4 regions of the Shewanella sp. DW31 genome follow, and region 1 is predicted to be linked to each of the others. Evidence: predicted binding sites of a transcription regulator. Region 1 holds the regulator's gene; each other region holds the start of a gene.
What was found. Region 1 encodes sigma-54, which starts transcription at its own class of promoters, with help from an activator protein. Its sites were predicted from a motif close to GTTGGCACGNNNNTNGNNT; they were not measured.

Region 1 (4,942 bases):
CAGTCAATGGCCGCAGCGCCAACTCCCAGTGGGGATTGGGCAGGAAGCGCACATCGAACATAAAGTCGGCTTCGGTGGGCATTCCGTGCTTAAAGCCAAAGGACTCGAAGTTGATCACGAGTTCTTTATCGACACTACCAAGGAGAATTTGTCTGACTTGGTCGCTTAAATCATAGATATTCAAATTCGACGTATCTATGTAGTGATCGACCAGTTTTGACATAGGCTCGAGCAGTTTCCCCTCCAGCTTTATCGCTTCTTGCAAAGAGACTCGGCTCTTCGACAAAGGATGCAAACGGCGGGTTTCGCTGTAACGCTTGAGCAGAATTTTATCGCTGGAGTTAAGGAAGAAGCTCGTTAACTCAGTATCTGGAGGTAGGCTAGCGAGTTGTTTTACTAAGACCTTATCCTGCTCAGGCATGTTACGCACGTCGACACTGATGGCGACGAGATCGTTACTGCCCTTGAGTTGCTCAAGCAAACTGCCAATCAATGGCAAGGGAAGGTTATCGACACAATAATAGCCGAGATCTTCGAGTACCCTAAGGGCGACAGATTTGCCTGAGCCTGAGCGGCCCGACACTATGACCAGTTTCATCCAGTGATTACCTGATAGAGTTCCGTTTCATCATGCGTCTTGCGTAATTGCTTTAATATTTGCTTGTCGCTCAGCTTTTCGGCCATGCAAGACAAGGTACTTAAGTGCTGCTGACATTGGTCTGCAGGCACCAGTAGTGCAAATAAAATATCAACAGGTTGCTTATCGATAGCATCAAATGCTATCGGCTCTTCACACTTAATTAGTATGGCAATGGGCTGATCTATATCGGCTAGTCGACCATGTGGAATGGCGATGCCGTTACCTATACCTGTGCTCCCCATCTTTTCGCGCGCCACTAGGCTTTCGAATATCTCTTGAGATGAGAGGGTCGGGTACTGGGCAGCGACTAAGTCGCTGATGAGTTCCAGTACCTTTTTCTTGCTGCCCGGAGTGGCGCAGGTAGTGCACTCCGGCCGCAGTATGGTACAAAGTTCCATTATTAGTGTTTTGTTAACTTCTCTTTGTGTTTAATAACCTGACGGTCAAGCTTGTCAATCAGGGCGTCTATAGCGGCATACATGTCAGCATGCTCTGAAGTAGCAAAAACTTCACCACCTATGAGGTTTATTCTCGCTTCGGCAATCTGTTGCATTTTCTCAACATTGAGCACAACGTGCACATTATTGATCTGTTCGAAATGGCGTTCAAGTTTTGAAAACTTTTCTTCTACATATGCACGTAACGATTCGGTAATTTCGACATGGTGTCCACTTAGGTTTATTTGCATAGAAACGTCCTCCGATATCCACTGTAGGTTATAAACTTTTACGCTGATTAGAAGGTGGAATAAGCATAGCCTCTCGGTACTTCGCAATGGTTCTGCGGGCTACGTTGATCCCTTGTTCTGCCAGAAGTTGTGCCATCTTACTATCGCTTAATGGTTTTTTCTGGTTTTCCGCTGCCACCAGTTTCTTTATAAAGGCTCTGATTGCTGTGGATGAGCACTCACCACCATCGTCAGTACCGACGTGGCTAGAGAAGAAGTATTTTAGTTCAAAAAGTCCCTTAGGGGTATGCATGTATTTTTGAGTTGTGACCCGTGAGATGGTGGACTCATGCATTTCTACCGCTTCGGCAATATCGTTAAGCACCATAGGTTTCATGGCTTCTTCACCGTACTCAAAGAAACCTTGCTGATATTGCACTATGCAATTAGCAACTTTAAGCAAAGTATCGTTACGGCTTTCTAAGCTCTTAATAAACCATTTAGCCTCTTGCAGATGGCCGCGAATAAATTGGCTATCGGCTTGGTTTTTGGTACTGCGTGCCATAGAAGCATAATGTTGATTTACATTGATTTTTGGCATGCAGTCAGGATTAAGCTCAACGACCCAGCGGCCATTTTTCTTCGACACAGACACATCTGGGATAACGTATTCGTCATTATTGGGCGTGATCAACAAACCTGGGCGAGGATTGAGGGTTTGGATAAGTGCTATACCATCCCTTAATTCATCTTCTTTTAATTTAGTCTTACGCATCAATAACCTAAAATCACGGGCGGCGATCAGATCTAAATGATCTTTGATCAGCATACGGGCGTTTTCTAGGTTGGGAGTATCAGCGGCGAAATGCGACAGTTGGATCAGCAGGCATTCACTTAAATCGCGGGCGGCAACGCCTATGGGATCAAAATGCTGAATACGCTTGAGTACGGCTTCGACTTCGTCAAGCTCAACTTCAGGATTGCCCATGGCTTCGAGAATTTCTTCAGTGCTTTGGGTGAGATAGCCCTGATCGTCGATGGCATCAATAATGGCGGTGGCAATGGCTAAATCGGTTTCAGAAAACGGCGTGAGGTTTTTTTGCCATTCTAAGTGTTCGTACAAACCTTCACTGGTCTCGCCTTGGAAGGGCATATCGTCTTCACGACTGCCGCCGGGGCCTGAGTTTGGGGAGGCGGTAAACACTTCATCCCATGTGGTGTCCATGGGGAGCTCATCGGGCATGGATTCTTTGGTTAGCGACTCTGCCGTATCTATGGTGGAGCTGTCTTTTTCTGGTGGCAGAGTGCTAGATTCACTGAAATCCGTATCGGATAGCGTTTGGTTTACAGGGGTTTTAGTGGCGTCGAATTGATCCTCTTCCAGCTCGAGAAGGGGATTAGAATCTAATGCTTGCTGGATCTCTTGCTGCAGTTCTAATGACGACAGTTGCAACAGACGTATAGCCTGTTGTAGTTGTGGCGTCATGGTTAACTGTTGACCCAGTTTGAGCTGGAGTGACGCTTTCATGTTACCGCTGATCCCTACGTTATTATTGTTGGATGAGGTCGCTTATTATTATCTTGAGTGAAGCCCAATGGCGGTATAAATTGCCTCCATTGGCTTCGCTCGATTAACTATAGCCTGAATTGTTCACCTAAGTACACAGCCCTAACTTGCTGATTGTCTAAGATCTCTGCTGGAGTTCCTTCGGCAATCAGGTTTCCGTGACTCACAATATAAGCATGTTCACATACATCTAATGTCTCGCGGACATTATGGTCTGTGATCAGTACGCCAAGGCCGCGACTTTTGAGTTGTTCGATAATCTTCTTGATGTCGATAACCGAAATAGGATCGACGCCGGCAAACGGTTCATCGAGCAAAATGAACTTAGGATTAGCGGCTAAAGCCCGCGCAATTTCGACGCGACGACGTTCGCCACCCGACAATGACATGCCTTGGCTGTCACGGATGTGGGTGATATGAAACTCTTCGAGCAGATGTTCTAGTTCTTCTTCTCGTTCTTCGTTTTTAAGTTCTTTACGAGTTTGCAGTACGGCCATGATGTTGTCATGAACAGTTAGCTTACGAAAGATACTGGCTTCTTGCGGTAAGTAACCTATGCCTTTGCGGGCACGCAGATGCATAGGATCTGCGGTTAAATCATCATCGTCGATAAAGATATGTCCCTTATCGCTCTTCACTAGCCCGACAACCATGTAAAAGGTCGTGGTTTTACCTGCACCGTTTGGACCGAGTAGGCCAACGACTTGACCGGTTTTTACCGTCAGACTGACGTCTTTAACCACTTGGCGACTCTTGTAACTTTTCGCCAGATTTTGTGCTCTTAAGGTGATTTGGGTCATTTAGAGTCCTGCTTTTTTACAGGTTTATCCGCCGGAGCGTCTGATTTAGCATCATCTTGATAGTTTTCAGGCTGAATAATAGTGATTACGCGATCGTCACCACTGCCAGTACTCTCGGCCATCAATTTCTGTTGAATCATGTTATAGCGGATTAAATTGCCTGTAACTTGGCTACCCGCTTGATCTAATGACGCCATACCTTTCAGTGTTAAGGTGCGGCTTGCCATATCGTAACGAATTTCTTTCGCGCTGGCAGATGCAGGGCGGCCATCGTCTAATATTTGGCTATATGTAGCAGGGTTGCCTGTGGCGACCAAAGTTTTGCTATTTTCACCTTCAGCGGAAAATGCACGCAGTTCATTTGCTTGGATTTTTATTGAGCCTTGGGTCACTTCAACCGGACCAAAGAAAATGATCTGGTTGTTTTTGATATCCGCAGTTTGGCTCACAGCTTTGATTGTGACTTCTTGCTTTAAGTCGCCGACTTTCGCGAAAGCACTCATGCTCATAATTAGCATTAGGCTGGCAAGTAATACGTTATTTTGCTTCATATGTTCCTACTACCTGACTGGTCAATTGCACTTCTTGCGCGTTGAGGTCGGCATAAAGGCCTTGGCCTTGAATATTAAAATCTTTCCCTGTGACGTAAATGGTACGGTCAGAGGTCATTATCATAGTGTTGAGATCGAGTTCCAGATAACTGGTGGACAAGGTCTGAATCGGTTCTTCTGGGCTAATGGCATCGATAATAACATTATTTTCTAATACAACCTTGCCAGTTTCCTTGTTTAGCTTGCCCTGATCTGCCCTGAGTTGCCATTGTGCTTTACCTTGGTCTGGATAAACAAGATAAACAGGTTGAGTAAAGAAAGTTTGATTCGTTGAATCATAATGTTCCATGTGTTTCGCCGTCACACGGCTATTCACTAGTCCTTGCTCATTGAACTCAACACTGCGCAGATCTTCAACGATGAAATCTGGGGTATTTTGATCTTTTACTCTGTTATCGGAATCACCGCTGTGTTTGTTCTGCACTTGCCAGTAAAGCGCTAGTGCGGTTCCAAAAAAAGCGATAATCGCGAGTGTCACACGACTCATATACTCATTCCATGGGCCGAAGTGAATTTATTTTGACTTAGGAGTAACAGATCTGTGAGTTCACGCAGTGCACCGTGGCCACCATTGAGCGTAGTCACAAAATGGGCGTGTTGGCGTACATAGGGGTGGCCGTCAGCAACACTGACCGCTAAACCGACAACATTCATCAC
Region 2 (4,942 bases), on a different contig from region 1:
GCGCTAGGGTTTTTTCTGCTACCTGCGATTCTAAGTTGCCATAAAGCGTCGCGAGTTCCTTCGCCGTTTTTTGTAGGGCATGGGTCAGCGCTGTAAGTTCAATGTATTCGGTCTCGGGCATTTCAATTTCAAAATTACCTTTAGAAATGGTATTCGCCGACTCCATCAGTTTTTGCAGTGGGATCACCACTTTCTTCTTTGTAAAACGCACGGCCACAAAAGCGATAATGAGCATGACGCCTAAGCCTAATATTTGGCTGGCGGCAAGGAGCCTGAGTTTAAAGGCGGCGTAGTGCTCCATCTCAAGCACCAGTAAATCAATGGTATCAACAAAGTCCTTCAGTGAGGCGACATAATCGCGGGAGTTTTCTTGTTCTATGTAGTGTTTCATCACCAGCCATTTATCGATGACAAGCTGATATTGAGCGGCAATTTCTGGTGGACTAAACCAACTTTCCGAGGGCTTTAACGTGCCGGAATAGAGCGTATTTTCGAATTCGGTAATTTTATCCTGCGCAGCATCACTGCCTGAGTTGGCGTAAAACATTAACCGATAGCTTTGCATCCTCAGCGACCCTGAGGCATTAATCGCCTTGGCGTCGCCTAAGCTGTAGGACAAATTGATGATAGCAAAAGTCGATAAACTACTAGAGAGCAGAATAAGTACTAACATTAATCCTAAGATTTTTGAGGTTAGACTACCTCGTTTCATTAATCCGCTGTTCATTTTGATGGCCGCTGTTATGGCACTTTGCAGTGGTTTTTACATTAGAAAATAATGTAATACATTAACAAAAGTATAGAAATGTGAACAACAACACCTTTACATTTTGATCTAGCGCAAACTTCAACCTAGATACCCCCTAAGAGGTATATTTTTAGCAGGGTTAAATCACTAAGTTTGACCATGGAGATGTCGTGATTTACAACAATAATGCAACACGGAGATGAGATGATGAAGAAGATGACAGGTAAGTCCTTTGCACTGAGTGCACTGGTTGCCGCCAGCTTCATGGCAGCGGGCGCAATGGCGAGTGATAAAACAGAGCCTCGCAACGAAGTTTATAAAGATAAATTTAAGAATCAATATAATAGCTGGCATGATACCGCAAAGAGTGAAGAACTTGTCGATGCGATTGGGCAGGATCCTAATATGGTGATCCTGTGGGCTGGCTATGCATTCGCAAAAGATTACAACGCTCCTCGCGGCCATATGTATGCCGTGACCGACGTGCGTAATACCCTACGTACTGGTGCGCCGAAAAATGCGGAAGATGGTCCATTGCCTATGGCATGTTGGAGCTGTAAGAGCCCTGATGTACCTCGCTTAATTGAAGAGCAAGGTGAAGATGGCTACTTCAAAGGTAAATGGGCTAAGGGTGGCCCTGAAGTCACTAACACCATTGGCTGTGGTGATTGTCATGAAAAAGGCTCACCAAAACTGCGGATCTCTCGTCCTTATGTAGACCGTGCAATGGATGCTATCGGTACGCCATTTGATAAAGCTTCGAAGAAAGACAAGCAATCTATGGTGTGCGGTCAGTGCCACGTTGAATACTATTTTGAGAAAAAAGAAGACAAAAAAGGTTTCGTCAAATTCCCTTGGGATATGGGCATAACTGTTGACCAGATGGAAGTTTACTACGACGGTATCGAGTTCTCCGATTGGACTCATGCGCTGTCTAAAACACCTATGTTAAAAGCGCAACATCCAGAGTATGAAACGTGGAAACTGGGTATTCATGGTAAAAATAATGTCAGTTGTGTTGACTGCCATATGCCAAAAGTGACTAGCCCTGAAGGTAAGAAATTTACCGATCATAAAGTGGGTAATCCATTTGACCGTTTCGAAGAAACCTGTGCAACTTGCCATAGCCAAACGAAAGAATTCTTAGTTGGCGTCACTAATGAACGTAAAGCTAAAGTTAAAGAAATGAAACTGAAAGCGGAAGAGCAATTAGTGAAAGCGCACTTCGAAGCTGCTAAAGCGTGGGAATTGGGTGCAACTGAAGCTGAAATGAAGCCTATCTTGACCGATATCCGTCATGCTCAATGGCGCTGGGACTTAGCGATTGCTTCCCATGGTGTTGCTGCTCATGCTCCTGAAGAAGCCCTACGTGTTTTAGGTACTTCAGTGAATAAAGCGGCCGATGCCCGAGTTAAGTTAGCACAGTTATTAGCGAAAAAAGGCATCACAGATCCAATCGCTATTCCTGATATCTCTACCAAAGCTAAGGCACAAGCAGCCTTAGGTATGGATATGGATAAGATGAATGCAGAGAAAGAAGCATTCAAGAAAGACATGTTACCTAAGTGGGATGAAGAAGCGAAAAAACGCGAAGCCACTTATAAGTAGGTTTTAATCAATCGCGGTTGAGTTTTCAATATGAGCTAACCCCTCATGTAAATAAAAGCCCTCGCTGACTCAGCGGGGGCTTTTTTATGGAAAAAAATATCGAGTAATGTCAGGCGTTGGTCATGCTGGCTGAAGAAATACCACGGGCTAAGTCGCTATTTGATCAGTTTTAATAATGCCCTAAAGCGCTCGCCTTGGGCTTGATGTTGTAATTCAAATAATAGCGATTCCACGTTAGTTAATAAGGCGCCTCTGGCCGTCATCATCTGAATACCCAGTTTTTTATTATCGGCACTGCGTGACGAGACGCCATCTGCGACGAGATGCACCGAATATTGCTGTTCGATAAGGTCACAACAGGTTTGGTAAACACACACATGGGTTTCAATACCCGCGAGTATGACGTGTTTGCGATTCGTCTTAGTTAATGCCTTTGCAAACGCGTCACAGTGCCAGCCGCTAAAATGCTGCTTGGCAATGGGTGAGCTGGTTTTCGCAAGTAAAGTTTGCAGCTCAGGGCTAGTTGCTCCGAGTTTATCGGGTAGCTGTTCTAACCACAGTATTGGAATTTCAAATAATTGTGCGCCTTGGATTAAGGTCTGTAGTTGTTGATGCAGCTTGTCACTGTTATCCATGATTTGTGCAAGTTTTCCTTGCACATCGACGATAACGAGAACACATTCTTCTGGTTTTAACATCGGGCCTTCCTTCTGCGCTTGATGATTGTCTTAGTGATGATCTTCGCTTTTGTCTAAGAGCTTGTGTTGTGATGCTCAGATTTCATCTCGATTTACGCTTCCCCCAGTAGACCCTAATTTAACCTTGTTACCAATAGGCCTAAGGTCGAATAGCTGTCGCACTTAAACTGCTCACTAAAAGAGTGCATCGCACCAGTTAGTGCTCGATTATGGTGCATTTTTAACCTTGAAAAATAGTGTTAAACAATTTAAATCAATAATAATCAATGGATTAAATTGTTGGCCTAATGATTGAATTACCTTTGATACAAGTTAATAACAATCGCGTTTTTTTGGAGGTCAGGATGAAACTAGTCAGCGCTATCATCAAGCCGTTTAAGTTGGATGATGTCCGTGAAGCTATCGCCGGAATTGGTATTGAGGGCATGACTGTGACCGAAGTGAAAGGTTTTGGCCGTCAGAAAGGGCATACAGAGTTGTATCGCGGCGCCGAGTATCAGGTGGATTTTTTGCCAAAAGTAAAACTAGAAATTGCCACTAAGGCTGAAAATCTCGACATGTTGATTGAGGCCATTACCACTGCGGCCCATACGGGGAAAATTGGTGACGGTAAGATCTTCGTCGTTGATTTAGAACATGCTATCCGTATCCGTACGGGTGAACTTGATACTGAAGCGCTATAAGGGGCTGACAATGGAAGAATTAACGAAATTAGGCGGCACAGTCACTGAACTACGCTTTGCACTCGATACCTTTTACTTTTTGATTTCTGGCGCTTTAGTCATGTGGATGGCGGCGGGATTCGCTATGTTAGAAGCGGGTTTAGTTCGCTCTAAAAATACCACTGAAATTTTAACTAAGAACGTTGTGCTGTACGCGATTGCCTGTGTGATGTATCTGTTGGTTGGCTACAACATCATGTATGTGGATAACACTGAAGGTGGCTGGTTACCGTCAATTGGCACCTTAATTGGTTCGCAATCAGCAGATGCGAGCCATGCATTAGAATCTGACTTCTTCTTCCAAGTTGTATTTGTGGCAACGGCGATGTCAATTGTCTCTGGTGCTGTGGCGGAACGGATGAAGTTGTGGGCTTTCTTGTTCTTTTCTGTGGTGATGACAGCGGTTATCTATCCAGTAGAAGGTTATTGGACTTGGGGCCAAGGTTTTATCGCTAAACTGGGCTTTGTAGACTTTGCTGGTAGCGGTATTGTGCATATGACGGGGGCGACCGCGGCGATTGCTGGCGTGATATTGCTCGGTGCGCGTAAGGGTAAATACGGGCCTAATGGCCAAGTGAATCCTATTCCAGGCTCTAACTTGCCAATGGCAACCTTAGGTATGTTTATTCTGTGGATGGGCTGGTTTGGCTTTAACGGCGGCTCGCAATTAATGGTGTCGGATGCGGCGAATGCAAGCTCAGTGGCAAAAGTGTTTGTGAATACCAATACTGCAGCGGCTTTTGGTGCCATCTCAGCTCTTATCGTGTGTAAGATGATTTGGGGCAAAGCGGATTTGACCATGATCCTTAACGGTATTTTGGCTGGATTAGTGGCGATTACGGCAGATCCTCTCTCGCCTTCATTGTTAATGGCGGGTGTGATTGGTTTAGTGGCGGGCGGCGTGGTGGTGTTCTCGATTGTGGGCTTAGATCGCATTAAGATCGACGATCCCGTCGGTGCGATTTCAGTACACGGTGTGGCTGGTTTCCTTGGCTTAATGTGTGTGCCATTATCCAATGCCAATGCAACTATTACCGGACAGTTGACGGGCGCAGCGATCATTTTCACTTGGGTGTTCTGCTCATCATTTGCTGTCTGGTATGTGATTAAGATAACCATGGGGATCCGTGTGACTGAGGAAGAAGAATACAACGGTATGGATGCTT
Region 3 (4,942 bases), on a different contig from region 1:
AGTCAATTGCCAATCCTTCAGTAAAGGCACTAATGTCCCTTTGGCAATTTCATCCTCCATCAGATAACTCGCAAGATACACAACTCCAAGACCACTGATTGCAGCAGATTTTAATGCAGGCGCATTATCCACCCTGAAATTACCCGATACGCCAATTTCACAGTAGTCATCACCCTTCTTAAATTGCCACATGCTGTGCTCGTGCCACTCGCCTTGATAGACCAAACAGTTGTGGTCAACTAGCTGCTCAGGTCGAGTTGGCTCGCCATGTTGAGCAATATAGCCAGGCGAAGCAACTAACAGGAATTGGCACTTCATCAGAGGTCTAGCAACCATGCCAAGCGGTAATTGCTCAGACATAGTTAACAGTAAGTCTAAGCCTTCGCTCACGACATCCACTTTATGGTCCAGTAAGCTCACTTGTAGCTCAAGCTCAGGATGTTTTGCCATAAAAGATGGCAACGCAGGAATGATATGCATCACCCCAAAGGATTGGGAAATTCCCACCTTAAGCACGCCGCGGGTCGCATCATTTAAGTTATGCACGCTGGCTATCGCTTGTTCAGCGTCACGCAGCAGTTCTTCACCTTGCAGATACAGCAAATGCCCTGCTTCAGTCAGACTTAAGCTGCGGGTGGTACGTTGAATTAATTGAACACCAAGTCTATGTTCAAGATCGGCGACTTGTGTACTGACCTTAGACTTAGAGATCCCAAGCCTTCTTGCGGCGGCACTAAAACTACCTGCTCTGGCCACATGAGTAAAAATCGCAATAGGTTCTAACAGTTCTAACATGGAAGTCGCCTTAAGCTGTTTACGACAATGATATTAACTTTCGGTGAGCAGCTATGGTTAGCGTAATCATCGCTTAAAAATAACCATAGCATTGATATCTCGCATTAAAATGATATAACGCAGAGATTTAGACCGAAAAAGTCCACTAAAGTAGGGTGTTATATCTGACTGATATGCCAGCTTTTAATTATATTTTAAGAGTATACCAAATATTCGTCTCTAGACTGTAACATTCCGAACTAAATCGCTGCAAGCCTAGCCTATAAGCCACATCAACTTAGCCATAAGGGTTGTCGCCACGATTAAACAGTAGCCAATAAAAAAGCCCCTAGTCGATAAATTGACTAGGGGCGTAGCATTCAAGTTTGACTCATGCACAAGGAGATAGAAGTTATTGCAGTTAAAACTAAGGGCGATTCGCAAGAGATATTTACAAGAACTATTTGCAAGAACTATTCACGCAGTTCCTTGGTTGAGTTTTGTGTCAACACATAAGGCGCTAGTTCTGGCACTTCTTGGCGCAATTGATTTTCAAGCACTAACAAATTTTCAAATCGGTCGCACAAACGGTCAGCCTTAGCTTCTAATCCCTTAGATTGGCTCTCAATTTGTTGCTCAATATCTTGGCCTAACTTGTCCATTTTTTGGGAGAAGGTATCCATCTTAGCTTCAAAATTTTCACCGCCACCAGACATGATTTGGCCACCTAAGTTCATCATAATTGCGCCAATTGAATTCTGGACAATTTGTTCCATTTCCTGCTCGAATTCATCGTTAAATGTACTTTGCATCGAGTCTTCAGTCGCCCCTAAATAGAAGCTATCACCATTCTTATAAGCCACTGAATCAACCCGTTTTTGAACGCCAGCCATCATTTCATCAAATTTTGCACCAGCGGCATCACCCATTAAAGGTGTTAAGGCCATACCAACCGCTTTGGAAGCAAGAGATACTGCCTCATTCACCAGTTCAATCACTTCTGGCACTTGAGTCGAAACTTCATCGGCATATTGAGTAACCAATTTTTTCTGCTTGTCGGTTAAGTTAACTTGCTTACCTTCCACAAATAACTTGTCAACTTCGATGCGATACTTTTCTGTGCCCTTCTCGCTCATGACTAATTTTTTAGGCTCGACCATAACGTCATAATTTAAGGAGACCTCACAGCGCTCATCTATTTTTGGTTCTATTTGTGCTTGCGCCAGCTGTACGCTAGATGCCCCTAAAATCACGCCAGATAATGCAAATCCAGTTAATAACTTATTTAATTTCATTTTTGTTCGTCCTTTAATCTGAATAATTCGATAAACCTAAACTACTGAATAGCTTATAGCAGGAGACGTGCCAACCTTATAACAATATGATTATATTGGATTTTTAAAGTTAGCACTAAAAGGTCATTAGCGAAATTCGCTAACATTTAGTCTGATAGTGCTAATAAAAAACGAGAGATAAGACTAGAAAATAGAACGACCGAGACGCTGACTTAGATGCTCAAGCATCGCTGTGCCCGCAAGTGAGTTGCCATTATTATCGAGTTCTGGCGACCATACACAAATCGACAGTTCTCCAGGGATCACGGCAATAATACCGCCGCCGACGCCACTTTTACCTGGCATACCAACACGATAAGCAAACTCACCCGCACCATCGTATAAGCCCGAGGTTGCCAACAGAGCGTTAAGTTGCCGAGTTTGCACTTGAGAAATAAGCTCAGTCCCTGTGATACTTTTGCCGCGATTAGCTAAATACAACATGGCCTTAGACAAGTCAGCACAATTCATCTTCAAGGCGCAATAATGAAAATAGGTGCGCAGCACAGTATCAACATCACCTTGAAAATTACCAAAGGACTTCATCAAATAAGCGATAGCCGCATTGCGCGCACTATGCTGATATTCTGAATCTGCTACTTGTTTATCGAAACACACTTTATCGTTTTGGCTAAGTTGCCTGACTAACTCAAGCATTCTGTGTTTAGGTGCACCTAAACGACTCTGCAATAAGTCAGCAATCACTAACGCGCCAGCATTGATAAATGGGTTGCGTGGCTTGCCACGTTCTAACTCGACTTGTACTAAAGAGTTGAATGAATGGCCCGAAGGTTCTTTGCCAACACGGCTCCAGATTTCGGCTTCTTCATATAAAGTTAACGCTAAGGTTAAGCTGAAAACTTTGGAGATACTTTGAATCGAAAACGGCTCAAGGTAATCGCCCGCACCTAAGGTTTCGCCATCAACGGTTGTGACGGCAATGCCTAATTTGCCAGCATCAACGCTGGCCAGTGCGGGGATATAATTTGCAACCTTTCCTTGGCCGAGCAAGGGTCGAACTTTCTCGACCACTTCCTCAAGTAATGCCAACTCGGGCATTAACCCCACCAAATGTCGTACAGTTCGCTAACTTCAACCTGAGACACTTTTTGGGTCGCCCAGAATGCCTTAACTGCAGCAATATCTTCTTCGGTACATTTACCAATCGTTTGGGTGGCGATAATGCCTTCCCATTCGATGTGGCCGCCGCCATGGAAACCTAATTTACGGGTTTCGATCACTTCATCGATGAATTTATCTACAGTTGCATCGATATCGGCTTCAGATACTGATGCATCAAAAGTCCAAGCCATATCGAAACCTAACTCTTGGAATTCATCAACGCGCATTTTCTTACGTAAACGACGGCTACGATTAGTTGCCATAGTGATTTTCCCTTTTGTGTTTAAAATTAGCTAAAATTGAGTTCGTGATTAAGCGATACGCTCAAACATCAGATCCCATACACCGTGACCCAATCTATGGCCGCGGGCTTCAAACTTTGTCAATGGACGATGATCAGGACGCGGCACAACACTGCCGTCGGCCGACTGGTTTTGATAACCCGGTGCGGCTTGCATCACCTCTAACATATGCTCGCTGTACTCTTCCCAGTCAGTTGCCATATGGAACACACCGCCAATTTTTAGCTTGCGACGAATAAGTTCGGCAAATTCAGCTTGTACGATGCGGCGTTTATGGTGACGTTTTTTATGCCAAGGATCTGGGAAGAACAATTGCACTCGGGATAATGAACCGTCAGCAATCGCATGTTCTAATACTTCCATGGCATCGTGATGATACACACGTAAATTACTCACACCAGCAATGGCGGCATCACTGAGGCAAGAGCCTACACCCGGTTTATGTACTTCAATACCAATGAAATTTTGCTCTGGTGCATCTTTAGCCATTTGTACTAAAGAGGCGCCCATGCCAAAGCCAATTTCCAGCACAGTATCAGCTTCACGACCAAAAACGTCGCTTAGTACCAATGGCACTGGGCTGTAATCTAAACCCATTGTTGGCCACTGGCTTTCAATAGCGTGTGCTTGGCCTTTGGTTAGGCGACCTTCTCTCAGGACAAAGCTTCTGATCTTGCGCAGATACTTGCCTTCTTCATTAAATTCAGCGGTAGTGACTTCGCTCATTTTTGCCTCGTCTAGTGGACAACACCATCATAAAAGAAGGGCATTATCCAAAGTTCAACATACAGTGCAAGCACTAATGGGGCGAAAGTATACCAAGATTATTTAAGAGTGCGAATTTAGCAGCGATTTTTAGCTTTAGATCCCTTGCCAACTTATCTTTGACGCTTGTCTAAGAAGATAACTGCCGCTACACTGCGCCAATGAAATCTACAGCCTCCTTCGCTACACGTATCGTCTCTTGGTACGACAATCACGGTCGTAAAACCCTCCCTTGGCAGCAAGATAAAACCCCATATCGCGTATGGGTTTCTGAAATTATGCTGCAACAAACTCAGGTTGCGACTGTTATTCCCTATTATCTTAAATTTATGGCGCGTTTCCCCGATGTGTTAGCACTTGCTAACGCGCCAGACGATGAGGTGTTGCATCATTGGACCGGCCTTGGCTATTACGCTAGGGCGCGTAATCTGCATAAAGCAGCCAAAATAATCCGCGATGATTATCAGGGATTATTTCCAACACATTTTGAACAAGTGCTCGCCCTACCTGGCATCGGCCGCTCGACGGCAGGCGCAGTATTGTCATTGTCACTTGGGCAACATCACCCCATTCTCGATGGCAACGTAAAACGTGTATTAGCAAGACATGGGGCAATCGCAGGTTGGCCAGGGCAAAAAACGGTTG
Region 4 (4,942 bases), on a different contig from region 1:
AAACTTGAGCATCTGTACACCGTTGATCGACACTTCGGCCGCTCGGCGCATCATATTAAACATACTAATGCGCAAATGGCGCGCAAAACGCTCATTCACGATTTCCAGCGTCGGCATACGCCCACGAACTATTCGATCTTGGGAAGAGAAATCGTAGGAACGGGCATCTTCTCCAACAGCGTCAATTTCGTCATCATCAACGTCATCAACCCCGTGCAATAGCGCATCAATTTCGTCTTGGCTTAATAAATCACTCACTATATTGCCTTCGCCTCTTTTGGTGCTGAAGTTAAAGGATTATTGCATTACAAAACCGGTAAATAGTACTTTCTCGACAACCTTACGCCCAGTTACTGACTGTAGAGTATTTTGCACACTCAAAAGTGCTAACTGCCGTAACTCATCTTTCCCCGCTTGCGTGCTGAGCTTTTGCACATCTGCACCACTAAAGGTCGTTAAAAGCGCATCTTCAATCAGCGGAATATGTTTTTGTGTTAGCACATCATCATCGGTACCACGCACCATAAGCTGCACTTTAATCTCAACTAAACGAGCCCTATCAGGCCCTGGTAAGTTGAATAAAAAAGGACGTGGCATAGGCACGTATGATGCGGTAGCTACTTCTCCTGATGCTGGTACTTCAGCCTGAACAGCACTATCTGCTGCTACGGCGGGAACCTCTTCGGTACTGCTTCCCATAAAGAACCAGACACCGCCACCGATTAACAGCGCGACTAAAACGCCTACACCAGCAAAAATAAATAGTTTCTTCTTACTCTTAGGCTCTTCAGTACTTTCAAGTTCTAACGATTCTTCCTTAGCCATCACTATTCTCTTTAATTTAGGCGGAAACTCATTACAGTTTTATTTGAAACGTAATTATGTCAGTCATTGCTATAGGTTACCTGCTTAAGCGTAATAATCTATACCTGAAGTTACACTAATCGCTTGATTTAAACCTAAATGTAACTCTTCTGCCGAGATTTCATCCATATCTGCCGCATTTGAACTGCCGCCATCACCGAAACTACCTTCACGACGCTCACCTTGATCGCCTTGAGAAACATGGCTGTCAGCCAACTGCATCCCTTGCTCTTGCAATAACTCACGTAATCTTGGCATAGCTTGTTCAACCAGATCGCGCGTTTGCGGCTGAGTAACATGAAACTGTACTTGGGTTTGGTCGCCATGCACTTGGATCTTTACCAACATATGTCCAAGTTCAGGTGGATCGAGCCGGATTTCCGCATGTTGGATGCCTTGACTCACCATAGTAATCAATTGCTGCTTCATCACAGGTGAAAATCGTTGGATCATCTCCTGCATTTGGTTTTGCTGTTCTACTCCTTGACGCAATGACAGCTGAACTTGCATAGTTTCTTGGCGATTTAATTGTGACATCGAGAGTGTCTGTATGGATGATGTCGACTTAAGTTCTGAGAAAGTATTACTATCATCCATAAAACTTTCGTCTCTGGGAATATCCATTGCAACCGTCAATTTAGCATCTTTCAGTAATAGGTTAGCAACCAAATCGGAATTGGGACTCCCATCAAGATCACTTTCTGTTACAGATGTTGTATCTAATGGTTCAGATGAAATTGAAGAGCCTAAGGTATTCAGGTCGAAAGTATTTCCCGAGGTAGTGATATTAGCCGTATTGGGACTATTCACTGTCGAGCTGCTAGTCGTTGCTTTTGCCGCAGTGTTGGTTGCCGACTTTATCGTTGCACTGTTCGCTAAGCCCGCTTGATTAATCACAGCATTAAGTGTGACCTCATTCTCAACTAAAGACTCATCTATACTCACCCCGACTTCAGTGGCAGAGACAAGCTCAGTGTCTTCTGAAGGTAATTCTAAAGCGTCATCGGTCAAATTTGGATCAATCACAGCATCACTATCCGCTGACGCTTCAAGTATATTTGGGTCTATGGGGAGAATATGTACGAGTGGCTTATCAGTCAAAGATGATGGTTTCACGTCATCTGCGATTGAAATTGCTGCCATATCTGGACTAGTAGAAACTAACTTTTGTAATTCAGCAGAAAAACCCGCTTCATCGGCATCTATATCTGATGCCAGTTCAATCTCAGCAGAAACAGTAGGTGCCAATACTGAGCCGGTTAATAAAGTTGATGAAGTATCAATATTTTCTTCACCAGTTATATCTTCTTCAGCATTTAAAAATGCTAGCGGCAAACTATCTCCATCTGATGCCGTTTTCTTCATATCATTTGCCATGCTAATTTGGGCAAAAATGAGATTTACGTCAGTGTCCTCAGTTGATATATCGTCATTTTTTACTTTATCAGCAGAGGTAACCTGCACAGTATCATCAGTGTTAGCAATGGTTTTTTTAGACGCAGAAATAGAAAATGAGCTAGCGGTGACTGACGCAAGTGTAGATGAAAAGTCTTCATTATTAGACTCTTGGGAAGATGTCTTAGCGGAATTGGCCGCAGAGTTGCCTGTTTTACTTAACAGGATATTGGTCATTTGTTGCATAAGTGCTCCCAAACATCACCTAGCAAAAAAAAGAAAATGGCTAGGTAGAAACGTCAATTAAACACTGCGGTTGCAGGGTCATGGACTAAATCAAAGCAAATAAGATGCCAAAACATCAGATTTTACGACAGCATATCGAAAAGAATTAACACTGAGAGGTGCCGAATTGATGCTTATGCCATCAATACAAAAAAACTAAAGAGCCTATCCGGCTAGCGAGCAGTAAAGATGCCTATCATTTCACTAACGTTGATGACGGCGATAAAATTGCTGGGAAGCAAATTCATCGGTCATTTTTTGCTCCCTTTTTTGTTCAACCACTTGACGCTTCTTCTCTTTACTGGCTAAGAGTAATTCTACTGCCTTACGTTTTTTTTGCTTTTCCAACCAATGTTGTTGTCGATATTCTTTTTGCTTTTCACCGTCGGCTACGACGCGATTTTGCTGGATAATTGCGTCATCGATCTGACGAATAAAACGGTGAAACTGGTGATAGTGACTAGCACTGATGGCTTGACCTTGCTGGGATTGCATTTGCTTCATGTATTCTAAGCGATAGTTATTCAGAGCACTGAGTTGATTCAACCGTTTTTGACACTCTAACTGCGCAGATTTTAACAATAACGCCGCTTGTTCTTCGGCATCATTGGCAAGCTTTAACACTAACAACAAGGGATCGGCGTTAGCCATACTAGACCTCGATTAATTCGATGACGCCATTATTTGCACTGTGCAGCAAGTTGCCCAAGCATGACTTGGCTATCGGCAAAGCTAAATGCATCACGCATGGTTTGGCGCAAAAAAGCATTCATTGCTGGCTGCAGTCGTATCGCATTATCAATGCGAGGATCGCTTCCTTGGGCATAGGCCCCAATAGAAATCAAATCTCGATTTTGCTGATACAAGGAATAGGTTTGTTTCACGCGGCGCATGGCTTCCAAATGTTCATTGGAGATCACCATAGGCGCGACTCGGCTAATAGAAGCTTCAATATCAATCGCAGGATAGTGCCCCGAATCCGCAAGCGAACGTGACAAGACTATGTGACCATCAAGGATCGCCCGCGAAGCATCGGCAATCGGATCCTGTTGATCGTCTCCTTCCGTCAGCACAGTATAAAATGCCGTAATTGAACCTTGTCCAGGGCCACCGTTTCCGGCGCGCTCAACTAAACGTGGCAATTTTGCAAACACAGAAGGCGGATAACCTTTAGTCGCAGGCGGTTCACCCACAGCCAAAGCAATTTCCCGCTGCGCTTGGGCGTAGCGCGTTAAACTGTCCATAAGCAATAAAACGTTATAGCCTAAATCGCGGAAATATTCGGCAATACGAGTCGAGGTTTCACAGGCGCGAAGACGCATCAGAGGCGATGTATCCGCAGGCGCAGCAACAACGACTGAACGCGCTCGACCTTTCTCACCAAGAATTTCCTCAATAAACTCTTTCACTTCCCGGCCACGCTCACCCACTAGCCCAACCACAATAATGTCGGCGGTAGTACCGCGAGTCATCATACCTAAGAGCACACTCTTACCTACACCTGAGCCCGCAAACAAGCCCATACGTTGGCCTTTGCCCACAGTCAGCATAGCGTTGATAGCGCGAACACCAACGTCCAGCGGTTCAGTAATGGCACGGCGAGATAGAGGATTAATGGCAGCGCTATGTCTTGGCGCTTGTTGGTCGGTTTGCAACGCGCCTAAACCATCTAAAGGCACGCCGTTACCATCGAGTACGCGTCCTAGCAGGGATAAACCAACATTGAGTCCAGTTTGTTCCCCCAAAGGCACAACCCGCGCACCAGGCAATACACCACGTAATTCTTCAATGGGCATTAAATATAATAGTTCGCCATCAAACCCGACCACCTCGGCGATTAACTCGCCCGCCATGGTTTCGATCGAACATAAACTGCCCACAGGCGCACGGCAACCGCTTGCTTCTAAGGTTAAGCCGACAACACGCACCAGTTGACCACTGGCCACAGCGCGAAATGGCGGCACCTTACCCTGATGATGATTAAGTCTATTCAGCAGTTGATGTTGGCGATTTTGCATCTGATTTTGCCTCTAATTGCTCACCAGTGTTTGAGGCAGATTGTATATCCTCAGCATGTTGAGAAACCGTATCGACAACCTGATCATCAAGCTCTGATCCCACGGCCTCAGAAGCCGCAACATGTTTTGCGGTATCTTCAACCTCTATCGCCTCTTGCAATTGACGCTGCTTGTCACTTAAGTGAGCATGTTGGTTCCGTAAAGACTCAAACACAGCATCAATGCGCGATGCGAGGGTCAAATCGACTAAAGAACGATGACTACTGAGAATACAGTCACCTGGGCTTAAGGAAGGGTCAACTTCAAGTTCCCACTTACTGCGGGTCAGTTGGGCGGTGGAATAAAGTTGTTCGACTAAAATAACATCGTCAGGATGCAAG

Region 2: the regulator sigma-54 is predicted to act here: its motif matches at 3,333-3,351, upstream of GWI56_RS01365 (P-II family nitrogen regulator).
Region 3: the regulator sigma-54 is predicted to act here: its motif matches at 2,126-2,144, upstream of GWI56_RS08580 (YggN family protein).
Region 4: the regulator sigma-54 is predicted to act here: its motif matches at 2,599-2,617, upstream of GWI56_RS07980 (flagellar hook-length control protein FliK).

What each region holds. Positions count from the first base shown of each region.
Region 1 is NZ_JADWMP020000027.1:13,609-18,550, forward strand. Features, by position in the region: gene rapZ (RNase adapter RapZ) at 1-598, opposite strand, end outside; gene ptsN (PTS IIA-like nitrogen regulatory protein PtsN) at 595-1,038, opposite strand; gene hpf (ribosome hibernation promoting factor) at 1,041-1,328, opposite strand; gene GWI56_RS18785 (RNA polymerase factor sigma-54) at 1,357-2,835, opposite strand; gene lptB (LPS export ABC transporter ATP-binding protein) at 2,943-3,674, opposite strand; gene lptA (lipopolysaccharide transport periplasmic protein LptA) at 3,671-4,225, opposite strand; gene lptC (LPS export ABC transporter periplasmic protein LptC) at 4,212-4,772, opposite strand; gene kdsC (3-deoxy-manno-octulosonate-8-phosphatase KdsC) at 4,769-4,942, opposite strand, start outside.
Region 2 is NZ_JADWMP020000001.1:321,698-326,639, reverse strand. Features, by position in the region: gene narQ (nitrate/nitrite two-component system sensor histidine kinase NarQ) at 1-727, opposite strand, end outside; gene nrfA (ammonia-forming nitrite reductase cytochrome c552 subunit) at 953-2,356, shown strand; gene GWI56_RS01370 (hydrolase) at 2,512-3,054, opposite strand; gene GWI56_RS01365 (P-II family nitrogen regulator) at 3,399-3,737, shown strand; gene GWI56_RS01360 (ammonium transporter) at 3,748-4,942, shown strand, end outside.
Region 3 is NZ_JADWMP020000007.1:191,061-196,002, forward strand. Features, by position in the region: gene GWI56_RS08575 (LysR family transcriptional regulator) at 1-795, opposite strand, end outside; gene GWI56_RS08580 (YggN family protein) at 1,248-2,069, opposite strand; gene glsB (glutaminase B) at 2,253-3,167, opposite strand; gene GWI56_RS08590 (YggL family protein) at 3,167-3,493, opposite strand; gene trmB (tRNA (guanosine(46)-N7)-methyltransferase TrmB) at 3,542-4,258, opposite strand; gene mutY (A/G-specific adenine glycosylase) at 4,459-4,942, shown strand, end outside.
Region 4 is NZ_JADWMP020000007.1:65,988-70,929, forward strand. Features, by position in the region: gene fliM (flagellar motor switch protein FliM) at 1-258, opposite strand, end outside; gene fliL (flagellar basal body-associated protein FliL) at 298-825, opposite strand; gene GWI56_RS07980 (flagellar hook-length control protein FliK) at 910-2,505, opposite strand; gene fliJ (flagellar export protein FliJ) at 2,749-3,195, opposite strand; gene fliI (flagellar protein export ATPase FliI) at 3,225-4,562, opposite strand; gene fliH (flagellar assembly protein FliH) at 4,531-4,942, opposite strand, start outside.